Regions from separate parts of the Methylobacterium sp. WL69 genome, predicted to be linked through region 2. Evidence: riboswitches for the same ligand, from Rfam matches in the RefSeq annotation. Region 2 holds a riboswitch; the other holds the start of a gene.

Region 1 (7,048 bases), on a different contig from region 2:
CGCAAGTCCTGGGTGATCTTCATGGAGCAGAATTTCGGGCCGCACATGGAGCAGAAATGGGCGACCTTGTGGGCGTCCTTCGGCATGGTTTCGTCGTGGTAGGCCCGCGCCGTGTCGGGATCGAGGGACAGGTTGAACTGGTCCTCCCAGCGGAAGTCGAACCGGGCGCGGGAGAGGGCGTCGTCGCGCAGCTGCGCCGCCGGATGGCCCTTGGCGAGGTCGGCGGCGTGGGCGGCGATCTTGTAGGTGATTACGCCTTCCTTGACGTCGTCGCGGTTGGGCAGGCCGAGATGCTCCTTCGGCGTAACGTAGCAGAGCATGGCGCAGCCGAACCAGCCGATCATGGCGGCGCCGATGCCGGACGTGATGTGGTCGTAGCCCGGGGCGATGTCCGTGGTCAGGGGCCCTAGGGTGTAGAACGGCGCCTCGCCGCACTCCTCGAGCTGCTTTTCCATGTTCACCTTGATCTTGTGCATCGGCACGTGGCCGGGGCCCTCGATCATGGTCTGGCAGCCCTTGTCCCAGGCGATCTTCGTCAGCTCGCCCAGGGTCTCCAGCTCGGCGAACTGGGCGGCGTCGTTGGCGTCGGCGATGGAGCCGGGGCGCAGGCCGTCGCCCAGGGAGAACGAGACGTCGTAGGCCCGCATGATGTCGCAGATCTCGTCGAAGCGCTCGTAGAGGAACGATTCGCGGTGCCCGGCGAGGCACCAGCGCGCCATGATCGAGCCGCCGCGGGAGACGATGCCGGTGACCCGGCGCGCGGTGAGCGGCACGTGGGCGAGGCGCACGCCGGCATGGATGGTGAAGTAGTCGATGCCCTGTTCGGCCTGCTCGATGAGGGTGTCCTTGAAGACTTCCCAGTCGAGCTTCAGGGGATCGCCGCCGACCTTCTCCAGGGCCTGATAGATCGGCACCGTGCCGATGGGCACGGGCGAGTTGCGGATGATCCACGAGCGGATGTTGTGGATGTTGCGGCCGGTGGACAGGTCCATCACCGTGTCGGCGCCCCAGCGGGTCGCCCAGACCAGTTTTTCCACCTCTTCGGCCGCCGACGAGGTCACGGCCGAGTTGCCGATGTTGGCGTTGATCTTGACGAGGAAGTTGCGGCCGATGGCCATCGGCTCGACTTCGGGGTGGTTGATGTTGGCCGGGATGATGGCCCGGCCCCGCGCGATTTCCTCGCGGACGAATTCGGGGGTGATGAAGGCCGGCAGCGCCGCGCCGAAGCTGTTGCCGTCGCTCAGCGCCGCCTGCGCCCCCTCCAGCATGGTCTCGCGGGCGAGGTTTTCGCGGTGGGCGACGTAGATCATCTCCTCGGTGATGATCCCGGCCTTCGCGAACTCGTACTGCGTCACCATCTGGCCGGGGCCGGCCTTGCGGATCTGGCGGGTCGCCGGACACGGCGCCACGAGCTTGTCCTCCGGCACGAAGCCGTTGTCCTCGGGCTTGACGGCGCGGGGCGTCACCGTGGCGTAGCCGCGCTTCGCGATCCACGGATCGCGGATCAGCGGCAGGCCGGCGTTGAGGTCGATGGCCGCATCCGTCTGGGTGTAGGGGCCCGACGGATCGTAGACCCGCACCGGCGCTTCCTTGGGGTCGCTCAGGGTCACTTCGCGAAAGGGCACCCGGATGTCGTCATGCCCGGCCACCGCCGCATAGACCTTGCGCGAGCCCATGATCGGGCCGGTGGTCACCGCCTGGGGCGAGCCCTTGGGAAGGTCCTTCGGCAAAACGGGCTTGTTCATCGGGCGTGCTCCTGGCGTTGGAGGCGACCCGGATTCGTCAGGAACGGCGTCAGGTTGGGGAGACCGCGAGACAGCGCGGCCAAACGATTCCCGTCCCTCCGCCGGTACGAACCGGATCAGGTTCAAGGGTCAGGGCGGCGCGCCCAATCTCAGCCCCCGGTCTCGGAGCCCCCCTCGGAATCGTTCCAGCCTCGTGCGTGGACGCGGGTTTGTCAATCTTTGCATCGGTCCCGCACACGGCCCGATGTCGGGTCCCGGTTCCGAAGGCCGGGGGACCCGACGACGCACCGTCCGGCCAAGCATGGACCTTCGGGCTCCGGGGCGCGTTCGCTTTTCATGAATGGCCTAAGCCATAGGAAACCCGACATGAATCGCATCCTTCTCGCATCGGCCGCCATGGTCGGTGCCCTCATCCTCATTCCCGCCTCCGCCGATGCCCGCGGCGGCGGCGGATTCCGTGGCGGCGGCGGTGGCCACATGGGCGGCTTCGGCGGCGGCGGCCGTGGCTTCGGCGGCGGTGGCGGCGGGTTCCGCGGCGGCATGGCCGGCGGCGGCTTCCGTGGCGGCTTCGGCGGTCAGGGTCTCGGCGGACGCGGCTTCGGCGGCGGCCAGGGTCTCGCGGGTCGCGGCTTCGGCGGCGGACGCGGCCTGACGGCGGCGGGCTTCGGCAACGGGACGGCCTTCGGCGGCAATCGCGGCGGTTACGGCGGGTTCAACCGCGGCGGCTATCGCGGCGGGTTCGCCGGCAACCGCGGCGGCTACGGCTATCGTCGCGGCTACGGCGGGATCGGCCTCGGCGTCGGCCTGGGGCTCGCCGGAGCCGGCATCGGCTACGGCCTCGGCAGCGGCTTCTACGGTGACGATTACTACGGCGGCGGCTACGCGCCGGCCTATTACGGCGGCGGCTACGGTGGCGGCGGCTACGGCGCCGGCTACGGTGCCTACGGCGGCGGCTATGCCCCGGCCGGCTACGTCGAGACCCAGGTCGCCCCCCAGGGCGGCGACGTCGCCTACTGCATCCAGCGCTTCCGGTCCTACGACCAGCGCTCGGGCACCTACCTGGGCAATGACGGCCGCCGCCACGCCTGCCCGCAGTAACACCGCGTCGATCTGAGAAGGGCCCCGGCGTACCGCGCCGGGGCCTTTTTTCGTGTCATACTAGTTCCGATTGATCACTTCGGAGCGAACGGGCGCAACAGGCTCCCTCTCCTGGAAGGAGAGGGTTGGGGTGAGGTGTGCGAACTCTCCGGACAGGTCACACACCTCACCCTGTCCCTCTCCTTCCAGGAGAGGGGACCCGCGCTGCCCTCGAGATGTGTGAATGCCTTAGCCTTCCAGGAGAAGGGACCCGCGTTTCACCGCATCAACGAACTGAAGAGGCGGAAACCGTGTCAGGAGCCCTGGAGGCTCTCGGCGAAGTCGTCGGGCACCTCGCCGAACTGGGCCAGGATGCCGGCGCTCTCGAGCTCGCCGGTCTCGTCGTCGGCGACCACCTTGATGGCGGCGGTGCCGGGGAAGCGCGCCGCCATGGCCTCCGCCTTCTTGAGGGCGCCGCTCTCCGTCGGCGCGACCTCGCGGTCGCCCGGCACGAGGCGTTTGCGCTTGATCACGAAGGTCTGCACCAGGAACGTCGTCTTGAGGGCCATCGCGGTCTCCGCCGGGCGGGATCGCCTCCGGACATGGCTCGCCTTACCACGAAACCCGAAGGGCCCTCACCCGAAGCGCCCTACCAGAGGCGGATCAGGCGGTAGCCGGCGACGACGTCGGCCGGATGGATTCCGACCTCGGCGACGAGGCGCAGGCTGACGCGGAACAGGGTCCGGCTGAAGGCGCCGGAGAACAGGAACAGGGCGGTGAGCACGAGGCCGGCATGGCGGGCGCCCGCATCCCCCACCGCCTGCCACGAACCGGGCAGCCACGGCCGCAGGGCGTTGTAGCCGTCGAGCCCCGGGATCGGCATGAGGTTGAGGACGAGGGCCGTGCCCTGGAACAGGGCCGTGACGGCCAGCACCGCCCGCAGGGCCGTCGAGTCCGCGTCGGCCAGGTGATAGAGGACCACGAGGCCGAAGAGGCACGCGAGGGTCATGGCCGGCCCGGCCAGGGCCACGGCCGTCGGCCAGATCCGGCCGCGCAGGGCCCCGGAATCGAGGCGCACCGCACCGCCCGGAAAGCCGATGCCGCCGAGAATCGTGAAGACCACGGGCAGCACGATCGAGGCCAGCGGATCGCCGTAGCGCAGCGGATCGAGGCTGAGATAGCCGCTCGCCGGCACCCCGGCATCGCCGCCCCACCAGGCGACGCAGGCATGGCCGAACTCGTGCAGGCACAGGCCGAGGACCCAAAACGTCATCACGAACGCGAAGGCCGCCCCCGAGCCCTCGACGAGGCCGCCGCCGATGGCGAAGCCAAGGCCGCACACGAGGAACGCGACGAGGAGGAAGTTGGCGCTGAGGCCCGGGTCCGTCCGGCCGGCGGTCTCCCGCGATGTTGTCCGCTGCATCCCGGTCCCCGCGCCACCGCGGGCCGCCGGCGGCCCACGCCCGGACGGCGCGACGCAACATCGCTGGTGACACGCAGAAGTCCAGCCCCTAGCTCTCCGGCGGAGCCCGACGCGCCGGAACCCCGCCGAGACCGCCCCCTCCGAGACCCGAAGCCCGCCGCCACAAGGTCCGCATGCGCCTGCTGCTGTTCGCCGTCCTCGGTCTCCCCGCCGCCCTCCTGGGCGCCCTCGTGGCGTTCCAGCGCCACCTGATCTACCCCGGCGCCTACTTTTCGCGGCACGCCGAGGGGGAGGCGCGGCCCGCCCCCGGCGGAACGGCGGCGGTGACGCTGACGACGCCGGACGGGGAGCGCCTCCTCGGCTACTGGCGCCCGCCCGCGCCCGGCGGCGGCGTGGTGCTGAGCTTCCACGGCAACGCCTCGGCTCCCGAATCCGCGGCCGTGCGCTTCACCGGGGGGCCCTGGGGACCGGCGGGCTGGGGCGTCCTCGCCATCGCGTATCGCGGCTATCCGGGCTCGACGGGACACCCGAGCGAGGACGGCCTCATCCGGGACGGCCTCGCCGCCCACGACGCCGCCGCGGCCTGGGCGCCGGGGGCGCCGATCCTGCTCCACGGCCATTCCCTCGGGGCGGCCGTGGCGGTGGCGGTGGCGGCGCGCCGGCCCCATCTCGGCCTCTACCTCGAAGCGCCGTTCGATTCCCTGCGTCGCCTCGTCGGCCTGCGCTACCCCCTCGTGCCCCGGCTGTTCCTGCGGGACACCTACCGCTCGGACCGGCGCATCGCCGGGACGACCGGCCCGGTCTTCGTGGTGCACGGCCTGCAGGACGGGGTGATCCCCGTGACGCTGGCGCGGCGCCTCGCCGCCCTCGCCGGCCCCCGCGCCCGCCTGGAGGCCATCGCCGGCGACCACGTGTCGATCCTCGGCGCGCGCGACGGGGCGGCGCAGACGGCGTTCCGGGACGCCCTCGTCCGGCCGGCCGCCGCCCTCGCGGCGCCTTGAGGGGACAGGGATGGGACGACGGGAACGGCGCTGGCGCGCGGACGATCCGGACATCCACGGGCCGGCCGCCCACGCGCCGGTGATCTGCCCCCTGTGCGAGCGCCCGATCCCGCCCCGCGCCAAGTCGAGCCTGCACCACCTCACCCCGAAGCTGAAGGGCGGCGCGAAGGCCGGCACCGTGCGCCTGCACCAGATCTGCCATTCGGCCATCCACGCCCGCTACAGCGAGGCCGAGATCGCCCGGCGCCTCGCCGACACCGACGCCCTGCGCCAGGACCCCGACCTCGCGAGCTTCCTCGCCTGGGTGCGGACGAAGCCCGACGATTTCCACGCGGCCACCCGCATGACCCGCACCCGCAGGGCCGGCCGGCGCGAGCCGTCCTGATCGGTCTTGCGGCGATCCGCTTAACCCGGCCTTCGCCACGATCCGACGCGGCTCGGCGCCTCCCCCGGCCCGGTATCCGCCCCTTTACGACTCCGCCGCCACACTCGCGCCCGGACCAGTGGCGGGAGCACGGGGATCATGGAGCAAGGGGCAGGCGCGGGGCGGCTCGCCTGGGTCGATGTCGCCAAGGGCCTGTGCATCGTCCTCGTGGTGATGATGCATTCCACCCTCGGCACCGGCGAGGCCATGGGCGCGGCGGGGCTCGGGAGCGAGGGCTTCCTCCACCACGTGGTGGCGTTCGCCAAGCCGTTCCGCATCCCCGACTTCTTCCTGCTGTCGGGCCTGTTCCTCGGCCGGGTGATCGACCGCGACTGGCGCCTGTTCGCCGACCGCCGGGTGGTCCACTTCGCCTACTTCTATCTCCTGTGGGTGGTGATCCAGTCGCTCACCAAGTACGGCGCCATCACGGACGGGGCCGGACCGGGCGCCTTCGCGCAGCACCTCGCCCTGGCGCTGGTCGAGCCGTATTCGAGCCTGTGGTTCATCTACCTGCTGGCGGTGTTCTCCGTGGTGACGAAGCTCCTGCGGCGGGTGCCGTGGCCCCTGCTCCTGGGCGGCGCCGCCCTGCTGCAGGTCGTGCCGGTGCGGACGGACATCTACCTCCTGGAGGAGTTCTGCGCCCGCTACGTCTGGTTCGTCGTCGGCTACCTGTTCGCCGAGCGGATCTTTGGGTTCGCCACCCTGGTGCGGGCCCATCCGCGTGCGGCCCTGGCGGGGCTCGCCCTCTGGGCCGTGGTCGAGGGCGTGCTGGCCTTCACGCCGTCCGGCACCGCCGCCTACCCGACCCTCGCCAGCCTGCCGGGCCTCAGCCTCGTCCTCGGCGGCGTCGGGGCCATGGCCATCGTGGCCGGCGCGTCCCTGCTGACCCGGGCCGGCGGCCCGGTGACGGCGGCGCTCCGCGCCTGCGGCAGCCGCTCCATCGCGATCTATCTCGGCTTCTTCCTGCCCATGGCACTCTCCCGGACCGTCATCGTCAAGACCGGGGCGATCACCGATGTCGGCTGGGCCAGCCTCGTCGTCACCCTCGTCGCCATCCTGGCGCCCCTCGGCCTCGAGCGCATGGTCCGGCACACCCGGCTGTCGTTCCTGTTCCGCCGCCCGGCCGCGTTCCACATCGCCGACGCCCGCGCCCCGGCCCGGCCGGTGCTGACCCCGGCCTGACGCGCCGTCTCAGGCCGCGGCCCGGCGGGGGACCGCGAGGAAATCGAGGAAATTCCCGATCTCCCGGCGGCGGTTCGCGTCCTCGGTGATCTGGGCGTCGAGGCGGTGGCGGGCGAGGAGGTCCGGGTGTCCGGCGCGGTCGGCGTGGAGGCGGGCGAGGTCGTCGGCGAAGGCCGCCACCGCCGCCGCGTCGGGG
Region 2 (7,048 bases):
TCCGAGACTGAGGACGCCCCCCCGGGCGCGTACCCGCGCCAACACCGCACGGGCCAGTGTCTCGCGCGGGCCCGGCGCCAGATCGCGCTCGCGGAACCACACCCAGCGCGCCCCGCCCGCGAGAAGGGCATCGACGCGGGCGGCGAGGGCAAGTCCGGACGGGCCACAGGGGTCCCTTGTCGGCGGCCCCTCCATCGGGTGACCGGCCGGACGTTCGGTGTCGGTCGCGACCGGCCCCCTCTCCTGGAAGGAGAGGGCTGGGGTGAGGTGTGGGACATCTCCGAAAAACTCACACACCTCACCCTGTCCCTCTCCTTTCAGGAGAGGGGACCCGCGCCCGAGACCGGCCGCATTGTCGAGCGACCCGAAGGATGCCCGGTCCGTCACCACCAGGAGCGGCGACGGCAGCGCCCTCACGAGCCGACGAGGCCGAGCTGCGGGCTCGACGGTTCCGCCCGGCCCCGCCGCGGGATGCGACCGGCCCGATGCGCGAGGCGGCCCGCTTCCACGGCGAGACCCATGGCGCGGGCCATGCGCACGGGGTCGTCGGCTTTGGCCACCGCCGTGTTGAGAAGGCAGCCCGCCGCTCCGAGCTCCATGGCGATGACGGCGTCGGACGCCGTGCCGATGCCGGCATCGACGATGACGGGCACGGGTGAGCGCCGGCAGATCAGTTCGAGGTTGGCGGGGTTCGCGACCCCCATGCCCGACCCGATGAGCGACCCCATGGGCATCACGGCGGCGCAGCCGATGTCGGCGAGGCGCTGGCAGACCACCGGATCGTCGTTGCAGTAGGGCAGCACCGTGAACCCGTCGTCCACGAGGTGGCGGCAGGCCTCGAGCAGCTCGGCGACGTCCGGGTACAGGGTCTCGCGGTCGCCGATGACCTCGACCTTGACCCAGGTGGTGTCGAGGGCCTCGCGGGCGAGTTCGGCCGTCATGATCGCGTCGCGGGCCGTCTCGCAGCCGGCGGTGTTGGGCAGGAAGCGGTAGCCCTTCAGCTTGCTGACCGTGTCCGAGCCGTGGCCCTGCAGCGAGACCCGGCGGATGGAGGCGGTGACCACCTCGGCGCCCGACGCCGCCACGGATTCGGCCATGATCGTCTGCGTCGGGTAGCCGGCCGTGCCGATGAACAGGCGGGAGCCCAGGGTGATGCCGGCGATGATCAGGGGGTCGTGGTGCCGGTCGTCGTGGGGTTCGGTCATGGTGTCAGCCTCCCTGCATGGCGCGGACGATCTCGACCCGGTCGCCCTCTGCCAGTTGCGTCGCTTCCCAGTCCCGGCGGCGGATCACCGCGCCGTTGAGGGCGATGGCGATGCCCTGCGGGCTCGCGATGCCGGTCTCCTCGGCCTCGATCCGGAACAGGGCGTCGAGAGTTTCGGCCGCGCTCTCGTGGGGCTGGCCGTTGAGGGTGAGCTTCATGCGGTCGCCCTCTTTGACACCGGGGCGAAGCGGGCGCGGCCGAAGGCGCGGGCGTAGTCCGGCAAGGCGCCCTCCGTCAGCAGGGCCGCCACGGCGTCGGCGGTGGCGGGTGCCAGGAGGTAGCCGTTGCGGTGGTGGCCCGTCGCCACGACGAGGCCGGGGGCCAGGGTGTCGATGATCGGGGCATCGTCGTCGGAGGTCGGGCGGTAGCCGCTCCACACGGCCTCCACCGCCATCTCCTCGATGCCGGGCAGGACGCGCCGGGCGCCCTCCAGCAGGGCGTAGAGCCCGCCCGCCGTGACGCCGGGGGTGAAGCCGCAATCCTCCACCGTCGCCCCGACGATGAGGTGGCCGTCGCTTTTGGGCGCCATGTGGACCTGCTCGGTCCAGACCATGTGGCTGAGCGTGCCGGTGCGGGCCGTGGTGCGCAGGGCCAGGGACTGGCCTTTCAGGGGCCGAACCGGCAGGGCGAGGGCCTCGGGCAGGAGGCCCGCCTGCCCGCTCCAGGCCCCGGCGGCGAGGATGACGGTCCCGGCCGCGATCCGGCCCTGTCCGGTGGAGAGTCCGGTGACCCGGCCGTCTTCCCAGTCCAGGGCCTCGACGGGGCAGGCCTCGACGATGGTGACGCCCGCCGCCACGCAGGCCCGGATCAGGGCGGCCATGACCCGGCTCGGATCGACCTGATGGTCGCGGGGGCAGAACAGGCCGGCGGTGACGGCTGGGCGCAGGGCCGGCTCGCGGGCGCGCACCTGCGGGCCGCTGAGCCAGGTGGCGTCCAGCCCCGAGCGGATCTGCAGGTCGTGGCGAAACCGCAGGCGGTCGACCTCGTCGCGGCCGATGGCGAGGACCAGGGTGCCCTCCTGCCGGTAGTCGATGTCGACGCCGGACGCCGCCTGGAGGTCGTCGCGGAATCCCGGCCAGCGCGACAGGCTCTCGAGCGCCAGGGGCAGCAGGGGATCGGAACCGGGCTCGTGCTCGGCGGCCGGGGCCAGCATGCCGGTGGCGGCGAGACTCGCCCCCGCGCCCACGGTCTCGCGCTCGACGACGGTGACGGACCGGCCGCCTTGCGCGAGGCGCCAGGCCATGGACAGGCCGATGAGGCCGCCGCCGACGATGGCGACATCGCTCCGTGCCGGCAGGGCCGACGGCGCCCGCGGCGTGGCGGGCGAACGCCTGAGATCGATGGGTCGGGTGGGGTTCGGCTCCAAGACAACCTCCGCGACGCGACGCAGAGACAGTGGGCCTGTGCGCCTCGCGAGGCGCGTGCCGGGCTTTGAAAAAACACGGCGGTCCAATCCCTACGCCGGTATGAACCGGTTCAGGTTCGAAGGATTTCCGCGCCGCCGCCCGCCAAGGGACGACTCATCGGTTTCTCAGCCCCTTGCCGGGGATCTCCCTGGAACACCCCCGATGTGGGCCGGGACGGCGCTCCGGTCAACACCCCGTCGGCCTTGTCAGACCGTCGCGGGGGCGCGTCCGGGGCGGAACACGCGCATGGGCTCGGCGAAGCCGTCGAGGGTGTGGGCGCCGAGGGGCACCGGATCGCCCCACAGGAAGTCGACGAAGGGCTTCGACATCAGCAGGGGTTCGCCCAGCGTCCGGTTGAGGCGGGCGAGGCGGCTGGCGAGGTTCACGTCGCGGCCGATGACCGTGAAGTCGAGGCGCGCACCGGAGCCGACGTTGCCGTAGGCGGCCTCGCCGTGGTGGAGCGCGATGCCCGCCGCCACGGGCTGGGCAAAGCGCCCGAGGCCGTTGGCCTCGTCGAGGGCCGCCAGCGCGCTCTGGGCCGCCGTGAGGGCCCCCTTGGCCGCGCCGCCGAGGTCGTCGCCGCGCTCGCGAAAGATCGCCAGCAGGCCGTCGCCGAGGTACTTCAGCACCTCGCCGCCCTCGCGCTCGATGGCCGGCACGAGGCAGTCGAAGAAGATGTTCAGGAGGTCCACCGCCTCCTCCGGGGTCATCTCGGCGGAGATGCGGGTGTAGTCGCGCATGTCGGCGAAGAAGATCGCCGAGCGGATGCGCTGGACGTGGCCGCGCCGGATCGAGCCGGCCAGGATCGCCTTGTGCGGCTCGTCGCCGACATAGATCCGGAGCACGTGGTCGAGCTGCTTGTTGATGCTGCGCATCTCCATCACGGCGGCCAGCGTCGGGATGACGAAGCGCAGGATCGCCACGTCCTCATCGCGAAAACCGTCCTCGCTCCGGGTGGCGAAGGTGATGCCGTTGCGGGTGCCGTTGGTGAAGAACAGGGGTGCCACGATGTAGTGGCGGTAGCCCCCGGCCTTGAGGTCGGGGATCACCGCGTAGGCGTCGGACTCCGTCTCGGCGAGATCGAGGATCAGCCATTCCCCGGTCTCGTGGACCGTCTGGAACGGGCTCTCGCGGTAGGCCTTGTCGGAGGCGTCGCCGTGCGGAAACAGCCGCACCGTCGAGCCCGATTCCCGGGTCCAGAACCGGCCGACGCCGGAATACTCGGAATGCAGGGCGTCGATGGCCGTGGTCGCCCGGTCCACCGGCACGCCGAGGTCGATGAGGCGCTCGGCCAGCCCCGCCAGCAGGTCCTCGGCGTTGGGCATCCGCGCGCCCTCGCTCAGCAGCCAGTCGCGCAGGGCCACGCATTGCTGCAGGGCGCCGAACGGCACGTCGTTCGCTTCCGACCCGTCGGCTTCGGCGGTGGGCGGCGACTGGGGTGGGCCTCGATCGAGCATGGCGCCTGGCTGGATTACGGGGCCGGATCGGGCAACCGGACTGTCGGCATCGCCCCCGAGCCGGCGGCGCCCTCGCGCCACCGGATCTTGTTCGCGCTCAGTTGTCGAGGAAGCTCCGGAGCTTGCGCGACCGGCTCGGGTGCTTGAGCTTGCGCAGGGCCTTCGCCTCGATCTGGCGGATGCGCTCGCGGGTCACCGAGAATTGCTGGCCGACCTCTTCGAGGGTGTGGTCGGTGTTCATGCCGATGCCGAAGCGCATGCGCAGCACGCGCTCTTCGCGAGGGGTCAGCGACGCGAGGACGCGCGTCGTGGTCTCGCGCAGGTTCGATTGGATCGCCGCGTCGATGGGCAGGACGACGTTCTTGTCCTCGATGAAGTCGCCGAGGTGCGAATCCTCCTCGTCGCCGATCGGGGTTTCGAGGGAGATCGGCTCCTTGGCGATCTTCAGGACCTTTCGGACCTTTTCGAGCGGCATGGCCAGCTTCTCGGCCAGCTCCTCCGGGGTCGGCTCGCGGCCGATCTCGTGCAGCATCTGGCGAGACGTCCGGACGATCTTGTTGATCGTCTCGATCATGTGCACCGGGATGCGGATGGTCCGCGCCTGATCCGCGATCGAGCGGGTGATGGCCTGACGGATCCACCACGTGGCGTAGGTCGAGAACTTGTAGCCGCGGCGGTACTCGAACTTGTCGACGGCCTTCATCAGGCCGATGTTGCCCTCCTGGATCAGGTCGAGGAACTGCAGGCCGCGGTTGGTGTACTTCTTGGCGATGGAGATCACGAGGCGGAGGTTCGCCTCAATCATCTCCTTCTTGGCCTGACGGGCTTCGCGCTCGCCCTTCTGGACCATGTTGACGATCTTGCGATATTCGCCGATTTCGAGGCCGGTTTCGGAGGCGAGCGTCAGGATCTGCTCGCGCAGGCGGACGACCTCCTTCTGGCCCTTCTCGACGAGGTTCTTCCAGCCGCGGCCGCCGAGGCTGCCGACGCGCTCCATCCAGTTCGGATCGAGCTCCCAGCCCTGGTAATGGCGCAGGAACTCGTCGCGGGCGACGCCGTGGGTCTCGGCGTAGCGCATCAGGCGGCCCTCATGCGAGATGAGGCGCTTGTTGATGTCGTAGAGCTGCTCGACCAGGGCCTCGATGCGGTTGGCATTGAGGGACAGCGACTTCACGTCGGTGACGACGATGTCCTTGAGCTCCTCGCGCTTGCGCGCCTGGGCGTCGGTCTGTGTGCCGCCCGAAGCCTTCAGCTCGGCATGCTCGCTCTGGAGCTTGCGCAGCTTCTTGTAGTTGTTGGCGATGTTGTCGAACGTCTCGAGGACGCGCGGCTTGATCTCGGTCTCCATGGCCGCCAGGGAGACGTTGTTCTCCATGTCGTCCTCGTCGTCGCCCTCGGGCGCCGCCGGGGTCTCGGCCTCGGCCTCCTCGGTCTCCTCGCCGCCCTCCGCGATCTGCATCGCGTTCTTGGCGTCGGGGCCGGCATAGGTGGCCTCGAGATCGATGATCTCGCGCAGGAGCACCCGTCCGTCGACGAGCTCGTCGCGCCAGATGATGATGGCCTGGAAGGTCAGCGGGCTCTCGCACAGGCCGGCGATCATCGCCTCGCGGCCCGCCTCGATGCGCTTGGCGATGGCGATCTCGCCCTCGCGCGACAGGAGCTCGACGGAGCCCATCTCGCGCAGGTACATGCGCACGGGATCGTCCGTGCGGTCGGTGGGCTCCTTGGTGGTGGTCTCGCGCACGGCCGGGGCCTTGGTCGGCGCGATCTCGGCGACCTCGGTCCCCTCCGCGCCGTCCTCGTCCTCGGACGCCTCGCCGTTGGGCTTGGCTTCGCCGGCGGTCTCCTCGGTCTCCTCCGCCTCGACGACGTTGATGCCCATCTCGGAGAGCTGGGACAGCACGTCCTCGATCTGGTCGGGGTCGGACTGGCCGTCGGGCAGGACCTCGTTGATCTCCTCGTAGGTGATGTAGCCGCGCTTCTTGGCGAGCTTCACCATCCGCTTGACGGAGGCATCCGTCAGATCGAGGAGCGGCCCGTCCGTCTGTGCCTCGGGGGCAGCATCGGTCTCGTCCCGTTCCGTTGCCTTCGTCGCCATGGTCCGCCTATGGTTGTCGTGGCAATGTCGCGCGGGAGCGTGTGTCTCACTCCGCGTCGCCGACGCTGCAATGCATATGGTGTGCGGGACGCCGAAAAGCGCCCGCGTCGATCTCAGATCCCGGTATGCAAGCGAGACGCTTGACCGATTGTTAACCATGCGCCGCCTTCGGCGCGTGAATTCCGTTCCTTCGAAGGGCCTAGCCCGCCGCCGCGTCGGCGTCGGGCCCGCCCTCCTCCGCCTCCGCTCCGGCGACAACGGCCATACGTTGCTTCACGTCACACAGCCAAGCGAAGTTCGCCTCCGTGAAGTCCTCGGCCAGAGCATGTTCGGCAAGGCGGAGTTCGCTATTTAGCGCGCCGGACTTGCGGTGCAAGATCACGGCCTGACGCAATGCGTCTTCGAGACGCACGGGATCGGCATGCGCGTCAAGGGTCCATCGATCGCCCGGACGCACATGCGTGGCGAGCCGCGTCGCCGCCTCCGCGAGTCCGGCCCGGCGCAGGCGGGCCTCCAGAACCTCGACATCGGGCTGTCCGGCATCGGCATGGCTGTCGAGCAGAAGGGAGCGCAGGGCCTGCGCGTCGAGATCGCCGAGTTCGAGTTCGGCCAGATCCTCGGCCTCGATCCCCAGCAATTCCGGGTGGACGAGGAGGCTCGACACGATCATCGCCTCGCGGTCGCGAAACGCCACGGGACCGGCGGCGTTGGTCTCGCCGGCGTAGAGCGGATTGAACTTCGTCGTGATGCGCGGCGACGGCGGCGGATCGCCCGGGCGCGGGGCGCGCTGGTACGCCGGCCGGCTCGCCCCGCCCTGGCGGGG

The links. A riboswitch is a leader RNA that binds a small molecule or an ion and turns the genes downstream of it on or off. The one in region 2 is predicted to bind thiamine pyrophosphate.
Region 1: it holds a riboswitch for thiamine pyrophosphate, as region 2 does, so the genes downstream of both, thiC (phosphomethylpyrimidine synthase ThiC) here and thiO (glycine oxidase ThiO) in region 2, are expected to answer to the same signal.

The regions. Positions count from the first base shown of each region.
Region 1 is NZ_VRUZ01000079.1:12,029-19,076, reverse strand. It holds gene thiC (phosphomethylpyrimidine synthase ThiC) at 1-1,745, opposite strand, end outside; TPP riboswitch at 1,822-1,930, opposite strand; gene FV218_RS17610 (BA14K family protein) at 2,112-2,843, shown strand; gene FV218_RS17605 (hypothetical protein) at 3,137-3,391, opposite strand; gene FV218_RS17600 (site-2 protease family protein) at 3,472-4,245, opposite strand; gene FV218_RS17595 (alpha/beta hydrolase) at 4,419-5,246, shown strand; gene FV218_RS17590 (hypothetical protein) at 5,257-5,631, shown strand; gene FV218_RS17585 (acyltransferase family protein) at 5,770-6,852, shown strand; gene FV218_RS17580 (gamma-glutamyl-gamma-aminobutyrate hydrolase family protein) at 6,862-7,048, opposite strand, start outside.
Region 2 is NZ_VRUZ01000003.1:87,692-94,739, forward strand. It holds gene FV218_RS01965 (thiamine phosphate synthase) at 1-195, opposite strand, end outside; gene FV218_RS01970 (thiazole synthase) at 414-1,205, opposite strand; gene thiS (sulfur carrier protein ThiS) at 1,210-1,422, opposite strand; gene thiO (glycine oxidase ThiO) at 1,419-2,606, opposite strand; TPP riboswitch at 2,700-2,829, opposite strand; gene FV218_RS01985 (adenylate/guanylate cyclase domain-containing protein) at 2,877-4,127, opposite strand; gene rpoD (RNA polymerase sigma factor RpoD) at 4,225-6,225, opposite strand; gene dnaG (DNA primase) at 6,425-7,048, opposite strand, start outside.